Regions from separate parts of the Novosphingobium gossypii genome, predicted to be linked through region 2. Evidence: riboswitches for the same ligand, from Rfam matches in the RefSeq annotation. Region 2 holds a riboswitch; each other region holds the start of a gene.

Region 1 (4,906 bases), on a different contig from region 2:
TGGCGCATTACGACTTCAGCGATGCGGTTTCGTTCTATTTCGAAGGCAAGTACGTCCGCAACAAGACCTTCACGCAGGCGCAGCCGTCGTTCGATTTCTTCACGTACCTGACGCCTGAGAACCCCTACCTGCAGGAACGGTTCGCCGGCATCGCCTCGACGGCGGACGGCGCCTACATCTCGCGCGACAACTACGATCTGGGTGTTCGCGGTGAGACCAACGACCGCGAAACGATGCGGTTCGTCGGCGGCTTCGAAGGGCAGATTTCGGATCACGCGCGGTACGATATCTATTACACTTTCGGGCAGACCAAGTCGAAGATCGGTCTCACGAACTATCGCATCGAAGATCGCTATTATGCGGCGCTCGATGCGGTGGTCGATCCGGCCACGGGCAATGTCGTATGCCGTTCGAACCTGGTGGGCGGCAACATCGACCCCAACAACTTCGATGCGCCCGCGACCACCTTCACGCCCGGTGCCGGCAGCGGCTGCCGCCCGCTGAACCTGGTGGGCAACGGCGTGCGCGATCAGGCGGCGGTGGACTGGATCAACGCGGACATCATGAACCGCGCCAAGATCCAGCAGCATGTCGTGTCCGGCTCGATCTCGGGCGATTTCGGTCAGTTCTTCGAACTGCCGGGCGGTCCGGTCGGGTTCGCGCTGGGCGGCGAATATCGCAAGGAAAAAAGCCAGTTTACCCCGGATGCGCTGCTGCAGCAGGGGGCACTGGCCGACTTCTCGCTGCAGTTGCCGGAACGCGGCAGCTTCGACGTCAAGGAAGCCTTCGCGGAGCTTTCGGTGCCGGTCCTGAAGGAAGTACCGTTCGCCTACAACCTGAGCTTCGGTGCGGCGCTGCGCCTTTCCGATTACTCGACGGTGGGCAAGACCACCACCTGGAAGGTCGATGGTACTTACGCCCCGATCCGCGACGTGACTTTCCGCGGCACGTGGTCCGAAGCCGTGCGCGCGCCGAACATCTCCGAACTGTTCGCCCCGCGCAACGGCGGCTTCTCGTTCATCAGCGATCCGTGCGACCCGGTGTTCATCGGCGAGGGCACCCAATACCGCGTGGCCAACTGCCAGGCGACGCTGCAGGCGGCGGGGCTTTCGCCCGCTCAGATCGCGGCGTTCAACCCCGAAAACGATCCGGCGGCAACGGTCAGCCTTCCCGGTTTCTCGGGCGGCAACCGCAACCTGCAGGAAGAGACCGCGCGGACCTGGACTGCCGGCGTGGTTGTGCGCCCCAGCTTCATCCCCGGGCTGGTCGCTTCGTTCGACTGGTACGACATCAAGCTGAAGAACGCGATCAACACGCCCACCGCCGAAGAAATCGCGGAACTTTGTGTCGATCAGCCGACGCTGGACAACGTTTACTGCTCCAACATCACGCGCACCCCCGGCACCGGCTATATCTCGGATTGGTTCGTGCAGCCCCAGAACGTCGCCAATTTCCGTACCTCGGGCGCCGACATCAAGCTGAATTATGCGTTCGACACGGCGCGGGCCGGATCGTTCGGCGTGACCCTGGTGGGCGGCTACCTCAACAAGCTTGAGTTCATCCCGACGCCGGGCGCGACAGTCGATGTGGACCGCGAGGAATCGTACTATCCCAAGTGGAACGCGACCGCGGACGTGACCTGGAAGCTGGACAAGCTGACGGTGAACTACGGTGTCAGCTGGTTCAGCAAGACGCGCCGCTACACGATCGAGGAACTGGCCGCCAACCCAGACATCTCCGATCCCAGGTATTTCCGCTACAAGGAAAAGTGGCAGCACGACATCTACGTCGCCTATGACGTGGATGAGCGTTTCCGCTTCTTCGTCGGCGCCAACAACCTGTTCGACCAGGAACCCTCGATCGCGTCCACAAACTACCCGATCAGCTTCGTGGGCCGCTACATGTACGCAGGTGCCAAGGTCACCATGTAGCATCGGCCTTCGGGCGGCTCGCAACGGCGGCCGCCCGGACCCTGGTTCATTCGCGACGGAATCGGTTGGTCACCGCGCAAGTTCGTTGTAAGGCGCAGGTCCGGCTGCGGAGCGATCCGTTGGCCGGACATGATCGTGCCGGTGCCCTTCACGGGGCTTAATCGGGAATGCGGTGCGGGGGCCTGGCTCCCAAATCCGCGGCTGTCCCTGCAACTGTGAGCGGATAGCGCGATGCACTCGCCTCCTTCAGGGAGGCAGCCACTGGGCCGCAAGGTCCGGGAAGGCGTGCATCAAGCTGTGACCCGCGAGCCAGGAGACCTGCCGGCGCACTGGTCGCTCTTGCCTTGGTCCAGGGGATGGTCACGGCACGGTTGTTCTTCCGTCTGGGCGACGAAGCGGTGCGGCCGGGGCTGCACGTGCGCGCGTCGCCGGGTGCCTTTTGCGCCCGCCCGTCGGCCCGCGTCGGTCGGCGTCTGCCGATAAGCCCCGTCCCTTGGTTCGGCCCGGCGCGCGGGGTGGGTTGCCTGTGACGGCGCAAGGAGAAGGACAGGTGCGGGGCTGGTGCCCCGATGCCTGGCATCCGATGATGGCCGGGGACGGACTGCTGGTACGGGTAAAGCCGCATCTGGGCCGGATGAGCGCTGTCGAGGTGCAGGCCCTGTGCGAGGCCGCGCTGGCTTACGGTAACGGCCAGATCGACCTGACCCGTCGCGCCAACTTCCAGATCCGCGGCGTTGAGGAGGCCTGTTGGCCGAGGCTGCTGGAGCAGCTTTGCGCTGCCAACATCGTCGACGGTGATGGGGAGCAGGAAAGCCGCCGCAATATCCTCGCCGCGCCGGACTGGCGGGCAGGCGACGACACCGCGCGCATCGCTGGCGAACTGCGCGATCGGCTGCAGGAGTTTTCGCAGCTTCCGGGCAAGGTGGGCTTCGTCATCGACGCGGGCGAAGGTCTGGCGCTGGCGTGCGAACCCGGCGATTTCCGGATCGAGCGCGCCGGTGACGGCAGCCTGCTGCTGCGCGCGGACGGACGGGATCGGGGTGTTACGCTGCGCGTCGGTAGCGAGGTCGATGCTTTGCTGGCCCTGACGCGCTGGTTCGTCGACAGTGGCGGCGCGGCGGCACGGCGGATGGCCCGGCACGATACGCCGCTTCCCGACTGGGCCGCTGGTGACGCCCGTCCCGCCCCTGCGCTGCCGGCCATCCTGCCGGGTGAGCGGCCCGGCGGGATCGTCTTCGGCGTGCCCTTTGCGCGGATCGAGGCGCGCGTGCTGCTGGACCTGATGCGGACGCCGGGCGTCACCGGGCTGCGTCTGACGCCGCGGCGTATGCTTTTCGTCGAGGGCGCGACTTTGCCAGACATTCCCGGTCTTACCACCGATCCCGCCGATCCGCTGCTGCGCGTCGATGCCTGCCCGGGCGCACCCGTCTGCCCGCAAGCCAGCGTGGAGACGCGCGATCTGGCGCGGCTGCTTTGCACGAGCGTGCAGGGCGGCCTGCATGTTTCCGGCTGCGGCAAGGGGTGCGCCCGTTCGCGCCCCGCCGACGTTACCGTAGTGGGCCACAATGGCCGTTACGACCTTGCCTTCGCTGCCCGCGCCGATGCCGAACCGCTGTACCGGGGGTTGGACAGCGCCGAAATCCTCGTCCTCCTTGGAGCTTCCTGATGCCGCATGTCTACGAGAAGGACGGCGCCGCGATCTATCGCCAGTCCTTCGCCATCATCCGCGCCGAGGCCGATTTGATGCGCTTCGACAGCGATGAAGAGCCTGTCGCCGTCCGCATGATCCATGCTGCGGGGATGGTCGGGCTGGAAGCGCATATCCGCTTCTCGAACGGTTTTGCACGCGCGGCACGCCGGGCTCTGGCAGGGGGCGCACCGATCCTGTGCGATGCGCGCATGGTGTCCGAAGGGGTGACCCGCGCGCGGCTGCCGGCGGACAATCGGGTTATCTGCACCTTGAACGATCCGGGCGTGCCGGACCTGGCGCGCGAGATGGGCAATACCCGATCCGCGGCCGCGCTGGAGTTGTGGCGTCCGCATCTGGGCGGGGCGGTGGTGGCCATCGGCAATGCGCCTACCGCGCTGTTCCACCTGCTCGATATGCTGCAGGATCCGGCCTGCCCACGTCCGGCGGCGATCATCGGTTGTCCGGTGGGCTTCGTGGGAGCGGCGGAGTCCAAGGACGCGCTCTGGCAGGCGGCGCCGGTTCCGTGCTGCATCGTCGCCGGGCGTCTTGGCGGCAGCGCCATCACCGTAGCCGCGATCAACGCTCTGGCGAGCCGGGCGGAATGAGCGGCACCGTTCACGGCGTCGGGCTGGGACCGGGCGCGGAAGACCTGATGAGCGTGCGCGCGGACCGGCTGGTGCGCGGTACGCGGCAGATCGCCTACTTCCGCAAGAAGGGGCGATCCGGCCACGCCCGACGCATCGCGCAGGGCCTGCTGCGCGCCGACGCGGTAGAGATCGCGATGGAATATCCGGTGACCACCGAGATCCCGCTGGCCGATCCGCGCTACAATGCCTGCCTGTCCGACTTCTACGCCGACTGCACGCAGCGGCTGCTGGAGGCGACGCGGACCGGTGAAGACGTGGTCGTGCTGTGCGAAGGCGATCCGTTTTTCTACGGATCGTTCATGCACCTTCACAGCCGCCTTTCGGGCCAGGTTCCGGTGGAGGTGGTGCCAGGCATCACCGGCATGGCAGGGGCGTGGAACGCCACCGGGCTGCCGATCACATGGGGAGACGATGTGCTGACGGTGGCGATGGCCACCCTGCCCGAAGACGAACTGGTGCGGCGCATCCGCGATACCGACGCGCTGGTGGTCATGAAGATCGGTCGCAACCTGCCCAAGCTACGCCGCGCCGTCGCCGCTGCCGGGCGTGAGGACGCGGCCTGGCTGGTCGAGCACGCCGCCATGCCGGGGCAGAGCGTGACCCGGCTGGTGGATGCCGAGGCGGTTGCACCCTATTTC
Region 2 (4,906 bases):
AGGGCATGACCCTGAAGCTGGGCACCAAGGTCACCGGCGTGACTGTTGAAGGCAAGAGCGCCAAGGTCACCGTCGAGCCTGCCGCGGGCGGCGATGCGGAAGTGATCGAGGCGGACGTGGTGCTCGTGTCGATCGGCCGCAAGCCGAACACCGAGGGTCTGGGCCTCGACAAGATCGGCCTTGAGCTGAACCAGCGCAGCCAGATCGAAACCGACCATGACTTCGCCACCAAGGTGGACGGCGTCTGGGCCATCGGCGACGTGATCCCCGGCCCGATGCTGGCGCACAAGGCCGAAGACGAAGGCATCGCCGTTGCCGAGAACATCGCAGGGCTGACCGGCATCGTGAACCACGATGTCATCCCCGGCGTGGTCTACACCCAGCCCGAAATCGCGGGCGTGGGCCTGACCGAGGAAGCTGCCAAGGAGCGCGGCGCGATCAAGGTCGGCAAGTTCCCGATGCTGGCTAACTCGCGCGCAAAGACCAACCACGAGCCGGATGGCTTCGTTAAGGTCATCGCCGATGCCGAGACGGACCGCGTGCTCGGCGTGTGGTGCATCGCTTCAGTGGCGGGCACGATGATCGGTCAGGCGGCGCAGGCAATGGAGTTCGGCGCGACGTCGGAAGACATTGCGTATACCTGCCACGCGCATCCGACGCATTCCGAAGCGATCAAGGAAGCGGCAATGGCCGTCACCGGCAAGCCGATCCACATCTGATCGGCCTTATCACAGGCATATGAAAAGGGCCGGTGCGCAAGCGCCGGCCCTTTTTCCATGTCCGCGTCGAGCGGTTCAGAGCGTAAGGCGGCGTTTCACGGCAGCGGCCATGCGGCGGTCCAGATGGCCGCAGATGCCGAGCCAGCGTGCCCGTTCGGCCATGTCTCCACGGGCATGAGCGGCTTCCGCTTCGGCCCGGGCCTGGTCGGCGGAAGACAGGCCGTGGCGGGCGAAATGCATCAGAGCTTCGGCAATGCCTGCATCGATCGCAGGGGTGGCGAGCGCGGGCACTTCGGCTGCAATCGTCCGCAAGGTGCTGCGAAGGTACGCATGATTGTCATTGGCCGCGCCCAGCGGCGCGCCGGTGCAGAGCACTCCGGCTATGGCCGGCATCGTCCCGTTCATGGCGGCGGCGAAGCGGATGGTCATGGTTGCGGATACTCTCTTGTTCGATCGGGGGGCGACGTGTTGCCAGCAGTCATACCCCCAAGGGCGCTAAGGCATCATGAGAGGACGTGGTTTCCAAAGCTTTTATGATATACCTTAGGGATATTCCCCAAGGTGCAGCGGTGCAATCGATTATCTTCAATCGGCGGGCTTGGCGGGGGCATCGGCTAGCCAGCGGCCCGAGTTCGCGTACTCTGCCCGGATGCCCTGAGATGCGGGCAGATTGCGCGCACGATACAGGGTGTCGCCGCCACGCTGCTGCACTTCGGCGGAATACGTGGGTGCGGTTGCTGAAGGGGTCATCGCCGCTACCGGGTCGGGGCTGGTCGGCATGGGCGTGGAAGGCTGCGTCGCCGCGAAGGCACGCTGCACCGCCAGCGGATCGAGCACGGCGGCGGCTGCTGCGGCGTCGACGGTGTCGTCACGGCGGTGCGGGGCTGCCATCGGCTCTCCGCCCAGATAGGCGAAGCGGAAAGTGGCGGGGCTGCCGGCGGCGCCACGAAACGCGTAGAAGCGGTGGGCACCGATGGTGCTGAGGTATTGGAGGCTGGGTGCCCAGTACGGGCTGACCTGAACCGTGTGGTAGTGCGTGGCGAGGCCTACCGGCGCGTAGACATAACCCGCCAGCGCAGCGCGGGCAACATTCTCCGCACGTTCCCAGAACATTCGCTGCGGGCGGCGGGCCAGCGATCCGTCGCAGGTAAAAGAGAACTGGCAGCCGGTCGAGCGCTCGGATCCCTGATAGACGACGCCGCAGACCGTATTGGGATAGGCCGGATGTGCGACACGGTTCAGCACCACCTGCGCCACCGCGCGCTGTCCGGCGTCGGATTCGCTGGCGGCCTCGTAATAGATCGCGGCGGTCATGCACTGCAGCGCGCGCGTGCGATCAACGCCCGAATTGTCGATGTAAAGCGGTCTTGCAACGGACAAGGGGCCGGAAACACGGTCATCCGCATCGGATCGAATGCCTTCGCCGACCTGCAGCGGGTGTTTCTCGGTCTCAAGGTAATAGAAGGCCGAGCCCGGGAAGCTGGCACCTGTCTGCTCGAAAGGCATCGGCAGGGCGTCACTGTCTTGCGGCGTGGCATCGGCGATGGCGAAGCTGCCCCATCCTTCGGGCGCAGCGAACGCAGGCAGGGCGACGGCGGCCAGCGCGGTGACAGCAAGGGTCCAGCGGCGGCGAAGCACGATGGGGCGATGGCCGATGCCGGGTGCCTTGCGCGGATAGCGCGCGGAAAAGTCACGCGGTCGCTGGGCCGTCGCGGGAAACCGCTGATCGATGCCCGAATCCACCGCGGGCGCCGGGGCGGCGTCCTGTTCGGGGTGGATGAGCATTGCGGTCAATGGGAATCCTGTCGAGCGCAAGAGTGCAGCAACGGCCTAGCCGGTGCGCCTGCCTGTTGCATCCGGGCATTCGGCGGCGTCCCGTTGCGGCACAGGAGGAGCCTATATCCTGAAGCCCTTAAGATTTACTTGGAATTGGAGCAATCCATCGCTTGCTTGCCAAGCCGCACGCCCGCCGGTATCCGCGCCCTCACGTCATGGGTGCCCGAAGAGGGCCGAAGAGGGAAGCCGGCTGCGAATGCCGGCGCTGTCCCCGCAACTGTGACCGGGGAGGGCGCTTCCACCATGCCACTGGCCCATGGCCGGGAAGGCGGAACGCGCACCGCAGATCCGGAAGCCAGGAGACCTGCCCACGACAGTCGTTCCGCAGCCGGACGGGGTGTTCCGGGTGCAGCGGGTTCGTGGCGGCAATACCGCGCGCACCTTCCGCCATGAACGGCAATGACGTTCAGGGTCTGGAGGAATACCGCGATGAAGTACCTGTTTCTGCTCGGCACCGCGCTTGCCGTGAGCACACCTGCCTTGGCGGACGACGACGGCATCGTCGTCACCGCTCTGCGCGAACCCACACCTGTCACCCAGGTCGGACAGTCCGTCAGCGTCATTACGCGTGACGAGATCGAGCGGACGCAGGCCACCACGGCCACCGATGTCCTTGCCCGTCTTCCCGGTGTGTCCACGGTGCAGTCCGGCGGCTTCGGCCAGCCTGCCAGCGTCTTCGTGCGGGGCGCGGAAAATGCCCAGTCGCTGGTGCTGATCGACGGCGTGCGCATCAACGATCCGGGCGATGTCGGCGGCGGGTTCGATTTCGGCACGCTGCCCATCGGCCAGTTCGACCGTGTGGAAGTGGTACGTGGATCGTCGGGCGTTCTGTGGGGCAGCCGTGCCGTCGGCGGCGTCATCAACCTCATCACCGCTCGCCCCACCGAAGAGTGGACCGCGCGCGGCCAGGCGGAATACGGCTGGCGCGACCGTCGGCAAGCCAGCGTATCGGCGGCGGGTCTGGTCGGTCCGGTCGGCCTGACGCTTGGCGGCAACTGGATGAAAGGCCATGGATTTTCCGCCTTCAACGAGCGGCGCGGTGCGACGGAGAAGGACGGGTTCGAAAGCAAAGGCGCCAATGCCCGCGCCTCCATCGAACTTGCGCCGGGCCTCTCCGCCGATGCGGGCGGGTTCTATACCAAGGCCAACTACGATTACGACAATACCGGCGCCGATGCGCTGAACGTGGGTATGAAGCGGGACACGCTGGGCTATGCGAACCTGCGCTATGCCGGGCTGGACGGACGGCTCAACGCCCGCGTGGGGTATGGCCTGAACGACAGCCGCCGCATCTCAGACGATGCCGTGTTCGGTCCCTACATCACGAATGGCCGTGCCGAACGGTTCGAAGGGCAGGCCAGCTTCGCGCCGATCGAGGCGGCCTCGATCCTGGTGGGGGGCGAGACCGAAAAGCAGAAGTTCGACGACAACTTCGGGTCCAGAGACTCGACCCGCATCGACAGCCTCTTCGCCAACCTGACGGTGCATCCGCTTGCGGGCCTGACCCTGAACGGTGGCCTGCGATATGACGACAATTCCGATTTCGGCGACAGGACGACGTTCGCGGCCAATGGTGCGTGGGTGATCGGTACCGGAGCGGACGCGCCGATCCTGCGGGCCAGTTATGGAGAGGGGTTCAAGGCTCCGTCGCTGTATCAGCTCTACACCAACGCCGGGTTCCGTTCGCTCGACCCTGAAACCTCAAGGAGCTGGGACGTCGGCGTGGAACAGCCGTTTGCCGCGGGCATGGGGCGGTTCACGCTGACGTATTTCGACCGCCGTACCCGCAATCTCATCGATTACGATCTGGCCAGTTTCAACTACTACAACGTCGGCAAGGCCCGTGCGCAGGGGCTGGAACTGGGCATGCAGGTGATGAACTGGCAGGGCTTCGACCTGAACCTTGCCTATACCTATCTGGACGCGCGCAACACCATCACCGGAACGCGACTGGCCCGGCGACCGCAGAGCAACCTCTACGCAAGCCTCGACAAGGGGTGGGATCTGGGCCTGAAGCTGGGTGCGGACCTGCGCGTTGGCGGCGGACGTTACGACGATACGGCGAACACGCAGTATGTCGATGGTAACCTCGTTGTCGGTGTTCGCGCGGCTTTCGCGGTGACGCCGATGATCGAGGTCTATGGCCGCGTGGAGAACCTGTTCGACGCGCATTACGAGGAAGTGCGCCGCTACGGCACGCCGGGCCGTTCGGCTTATGCCGGGGTGCGCGTAAAGCTGTAATCGGGGCGGGGCGGCCGCAGAGGTCGCCCCTTCGCACCGGGTTCAGCCAGGTACGAATTGGCCCTTGCCGGACCATACCCGCATCGGTTCTTCGTTCTGGCGGGCTTCGC
Region 3 (4,906 bases), on a different contig from region 2:
CCCAGACCTGCCGATGGTCCATGCCGCACAGCACGGAAAGCGCCGCGCGCATGGCCCCGCCGTGGGTGATGACCAGCGCCGGGCCATGGAGCCGGTCGATGGCGCGGACCACGCGGCTGCGCAAGTCGGACCATCGTTCTCCTCCGGGCGGGGCATACGCGTCGGGGTCATTCCAGAACCGTTCGTAGGCGGCAGCGTCCAGTTCGTGCACCGCGCGCCCGGTCCACTCGCCGAAATCAAGTTCGCGCCAGTCGGCATCGACGTGGTACGGGCAGCCCCGGATGGCTGCGATGTCACCGGCGGGCATGCTAGTACGACACAGATCCGATGATATCACGGTGGCGAATTCCAGCCCTTGCGCCCGCACAACGCACCGCGCGTCCTCGGTCGGCAGGGCGGGTTCGTCGACATGGCCCAGCAGGCGACCGGGGCGCTCCGGCGCGCCGTGGCGCATCAGGTGGAGCAGGGTGCCGGTCATCCGGCGGCCGGCCCGGCGCTTTCCCGCCCGGCGACTGCGGCTTCCTCGAAAGTGGCCATGCCGTTGTGGGCGGCGAGCGCAGCCTTGACCAGTGGCACCGCCAGCGCCGCACCCGACCCCTCGCCCAGCCGCAGGCCAAGCCGCAGCAATGGCTCCAGCCCCAGCGCTGCCAGCAGGCGGGCGTGCCCCGTTTCGGCAGAGCAGTGCGCGGCCAGGCAATGGTCGGTGACCTGCGCATTCGCTTGGGCCAGCGGCGCGATTGCAGCGCACGCAATGAATCCGTCCAGCAGCACCGGCACGCGCGCCAGTCGCGCCGCCAGAAACGCGCCCGCCATCGCTGCGATCTCTCGCCCGCCAAGGCGGCGCAGCGTTTCGAACGCGTCGGTACAGTGGGGGCCATGCAGCGATAGCGCCGCATCGACCGCGGCGGCCTTGCGCGCCAGCCCGTGGTCGTCGATCCCGGTGCCGCGCCCGATCCACGCGGCCGCGTCGCCGCCGAACGCCTGCGCGCACAGGGCGGCGGCGGGGGTGGTGTTGCCGATGCCCATCTCACCCACCAGCAGTAGCTGCGTGTCCGGGGCCAGCGCGGCGGCGCCCCGGTTCAGCGCGTCGAGGCATTCCTCCGCGCTCATCGCCGGTTCGCGCGCGATGTTGCCGGTGGGCCGGTCAAGATCGAGCGCGACTATCGACAGCGTTGCCCCGCAAGCCCGCGTCAGGACATTGATCGCCGCGCCCCCGGCCTCGAAATTGGCGACCATCTGCGCCGTGACTTCGGGCGGATAGGCGCTGACGCCCTGCGCCGCGACGCCGTGATTGCCGGCGAACGCTACCGCCTGCACCCGGTCCGCAGCCGGGCGCTCGCGGCCTTGCCAGCCTGCCATGAACACCGCGATATCCTCAAGCCTGCCCAGCGAACCCGGCGGCTTGGTCAGGCAGGACTGGCGCTGCAGCGCGGCGTTGCGGGCGGCCTGGTTGGTCGCAGGCAGCGCGGCAAGAGCGGCGGCAAAGGCGGCGGGATCGGCAAAGCGGGTCACGTGCAGACGAAGCCTTCAGGTGGGGTGCGGGTGATGAAGTGCCCCTTCACCCCCTGCGGCCATTCGCGGAAAGGCACACGGCCTTCCTCACTGGCGGCGTGGCGCACCGCGTATTCCAGGATGGCGCGCGCGGCGTCCGCATCGGGGGCGAAGTCGCCCAGCACGTAGCCCACCTTGCCCGGCGCGCGGATGTGGACGGTGCAGTGGCGGCTGCAGGCGAAAAGGCACGGCATGGTCTGGATCTGCACGCCCTGAAGCGCGGGGTCGGCATCCTGCACGCTGCGCATCGCCGCTTCCAGCACTGCGCCGCCGCGGCGCCCTTGCGCATCCTCCTGCGCGTTGGCGGTGTGGCGGCAGGTGTTGCATACGACCACGGACGGGCCAGCGGGGACGGGAGCCAGCATGGTCAGGGCCGGCTGCGCATGGGCGCGGCAGGAGCCGGTGCTGCGATGGAAGTCGAATGGGATTTCACGTCGGATCCTTCAGGCAAACGGCGTTACCCCGTCGGTTGCCGAAGGCGGGCAGGGTGCCGGCGCATCATGCAGCGCGGCGCCTCCCGCAGCCTTCAGGCCGGCGGAGCGATGCTGTCGTTGCACGAGGAATGGGCCCCCGTTCGGCCGGCACACCCTGTCCGGTCGAAGAACGACTGCGACCGGCAGGTCTCCTGGCTCACGGGTCATCGCCTTTTCCGACCGCCTTCTCAGGTGCTTGCGCACCCAATGGCCTGTGGTCGGATGACTCGTCCGCTTACAGTTGCAGGGGCAGCCCGGGCATTGCACCCGCGTTCCCTTTTGATCCCCTTGCGGGGAACCTGTCGCACGCAGGCACGTATCGTGCGGGCTGCCGCTGTGCAAGAGGCCGATGCTTGCGCCGATCTGCGGGAGACCATAGGTGACTGCGGGATGACGGACGATCCCGCTGTTTCCTGCCCGGCCTGGCTGGTGTCCGCTCCTGCTTCGGGGCAGGGCAAGACGCTGGTGACTGCCGCGCTCGCCCGCCGCCACCGCAATGCCGGGCGGCGAGTACGGGTGTTCAAGTGCGGCCCCGATTTCCTCGATCCCATGGTGCTCGAAGTGGCAAGCGGAGCGCCGGTCCACCAGATCGATCTGTTCATGTGCGGCGAAGACCAGTGCCGTGCCCTGCTGCACGATGCCGCGCGCGAAGCGGACGTGATCCTTGTCGAAGGCGCAATGGGCCTGTTCGATGGCGATCCTGGCGCGGCGGACATGGCGCAACGCTTCGGGCTGCCGGTGCTGGCGGTGATCGACGGCTCGTCGATGGCGCAGACCTTCGGCGCAGTGGTGCACGGGCTGGCGACGTATCGCCCCGGTGTCGAGGTCCATGGCGTGATCGCCAACCGCGTCGGCAGTGCCCGCCATGCCGAACTGTTGCAGCGGGGAATGCCGGACGCGGTGAAGTGGCTGGGAACTCTGCCTCGCGATGCAGGGGTGGCGCTGCCCGAACGGCACCTGGGGCTGGTGCAGGCGGCGGAGGTGGCGGACCTCGATGCGCGGCTGGATCAGGCGGCGGCGCTGCTGCCCGACGCCGCGCTTGACCTGCCGCCGCCGGTGCGGTTCACCCCGTCAGCAGTGGGCCATGAAGCGGATTTGCATGGTCTGCGCATCGCCGTTGCGCGGGACGAGGCTTTCGCCTTCATCTACCGCGCCAACCTGCAATGGCTGGAACGATCGGGCGCGCGGCTGGCGTTCTTCTCACCGCTGCGCGATGCGGCTTTGCCAGAATGCGACGCGCTGTGGCTGCCGGGCGGCTATCCCGAACTGCATCTACAGGAGCTTGCCGCCAATGACTCGATGCTGGCGGCGATCAGGGCGCACCATGCGGCGGGCAAGCCAATTCTGGCCGAGTGCGGGGGGATGCTCTACGCCTGCGCCTCGCTGACGGATCGGCATGGCGCACGGGCCGACCTGCTGGGACTGCTGCCGGGCCATGCGACGATGCAGGCGCGGTTCGCCGGGCTGGGGATGCAGCAGCTCGACCTGCCCGGCGGCACGCTTCGCGGGCACACGTTTCACTATTCGCGGCTGGATACGGCCCTCCTGCCGGAGGCAATGGCGAAGGCGCCGGAGGGGGCGGCGGGAGAAGCGTTTTACCGCGTCGGCTCACTCACCGCCAGCTACATGCACGGTTACTTCCCTTCCGCCCCGCAGGCGGTGGCGCGGCTGTTCGGTCAGGCTTCGACCAGCGACTGAGGTTTGGCAGCCGGCACTTCGGTGCCGCGCGGGTCTTCGCTGGCCTCGACGATGCCGGGGGCGGGGACGCGGAACACCTTGGCGCGGTCGGCCTTGTCGCCCAGGTTTTCGCTGGAGGTCAGGCTGATCAGCCAGGGCGACAGGAACAGGCCGACGATGATCGGCGAGAGCCACACCGCCGTCGTCGTATCTAGAAACGCGGTTGCCGTCAGCGCCGCGCCCAGCAGCAGATGCTCGCGCAGGTCGGGCAGCACTTCGCGCACGGTGATGCGGCGGGCATCGCGGGCCTGGGTGTTCCAGCCCGCCGAGATGCCCAGCAGCAGCCCCAGCAGCGCCTTGGTCTGGGTGACCATGGTGATCGGCGCCAGCAGCATCGCCAGCACCGTCTCAAGCGCCACCGAACGCACGATCGCAAAGGCGCCGCCGAAGCTGGCGCGCCGTTCGCGATCGGCCAGCATCCATACCAGCCCCATGACCTTGGGCCCGAACAGCAGCACCACAGTCAGCGCCAGCACGCTGGGCGGCGCCAGGTTGACGAAGCCGCCGTCCTGATGCGTTGCCACCTGCCCGATCATGGTGATGATCAGCAGCAGCCAGCCGGGTGACGTCAGATAGGCGGAAGCGCCGATCAGGAGGTGCAGACGGCTGGCCCAATGCAGGCCCGAAGCGCCCAGCAACTGGAGGTGCTGCAGGTTGCCCTGCATCCAGCGCCGGTCGCGGATCGCCATGTCGACGATGGTCGGCGGAAACTCCTCGTAGGAGCCGCCAATCATGACCATGTGCACCGCCCAGCCGCGACGGCGCAGCAGGGCGGATTCCAGCATGTCGTGGCTCAGGATATGGCCGCCGAACGGTGCCTTGCCGGGCAGCTCGGGCAGCCCGCAGGCTTCGGCGAAGGCGCGGGTGCGCACGATCGCGTTGTGGCCCCAGAAGTTGGCTTCCGAGCCCGACCACCACAGCAGCCCGGCGCTGGCGATGGGGCCATAGGCCTCGCTGGCGAACTGCATCCAGCGCTGGAACAGGGTGCGCGGGTTGGTGATCATCGGCACCGTCTGGAGCAGGCCGATCGAAGGGCGCTCTTCCATGATCGATGCCATGCCGACGATCGTCTCGCCGCTCATCATGGAATCGGCGTCGAGGATCAGCATGTTTTCGTAAGCGCCGCCGAAGCGCTTCACCCATTC

The links. A riboswitch is a leader RNA that binds a small molecule or an ion and turns the genes downstream of it on or off. The one in region 2 is predicted to bind cobalamin.
Region 1: linked by a shared signal. The riboswitch ahead of GGR40_RS13350 (cobalamin biosynthesis protein CobG) and the one ahead of GGR40_RS15165 (TonB-dependent receptor plug domain-containing protein) in region 2 are both predicted to bind cobalamin.
Region 3: linked by a shared signal. The riboswitch ahead of GGR40_RS09450 (DUF1636 domain-containing protein) and the one ahead of GGR40_RS15165 (TonB-dependent receptor plug domain-containing protein) in region 2 are both predicted to bind cobalamin.

Annotation. Positions count from the first base shown of each region.
Region 1 is NZ_JBNPXM010000006.1:215,777-220,682, reverse strand. It holds gene GGR40_RS13355 (TonB-dependent receptor plug domain-containing protein) at 1-1,931, shown strand, start outside; cobalamin riboswitch at 2,054-2,271, shown strand; gene GGR40_RS13350 (cobalamin biosynthesis protein CobG) at 2,482-3,597, shown strand; gene GGR40_RS13345 (precorrin-8X methylmutase) at 3,597-4,226, shown strand; gene cobI (precorrin-2 C(20)-methyltransferase) at 4,223-4,906, shown strand, end outside.
Region 2 is NZ_JBNPXM010000008.1:70,833-75,738, reverse strand. It holds gene lpdA (dihydrolipoyl dehydrogenase) at 1-719, shown strand, start outside; gene GGR40_RS15175 (hypothetical protein) at 795-1,148, opposite strand; gene GGR40_RS15170 (cell wall hydrolase) at 1,305-2,504, opposite strand; cobalamin riboswitch at 2,701-2,881, shown strand; gene GGR40_RS15165 (TonB-dependent receptor plug domain-containing protein) at 2,985-4,796, shown strand; gene GGR40_RS15160 (hypothetical protein) at 4,839-4,906, opposite strand, start outside.
Region 3 is NZ_JBNPXM010000003.1:383,427-388,332, forward strand. It holds gene GGR40_RS09440 (histidine phosphatase family protein) at 1-478, opposite strand, end outside; gene cobT (nicotinate-nucleotide--dimethylbenzimidazole phosphoribosyltransferase) at 475-1,512, opposite strand; gene GGR40_RS09450 (DUF1636 domain-containing protein) at 1,509-1,916, opposite strand; cobalamin riboswitch at 2,150-2,342, opposite strand; gene GGR40_RS09455 (cobyrinate a,c-diamide synthase) at 2,415-3,722, shown strand; gene mdoH (glucans biosynthesis glucosyltransferase MdoH) at 3,701-4,906, opposite strand, start outside.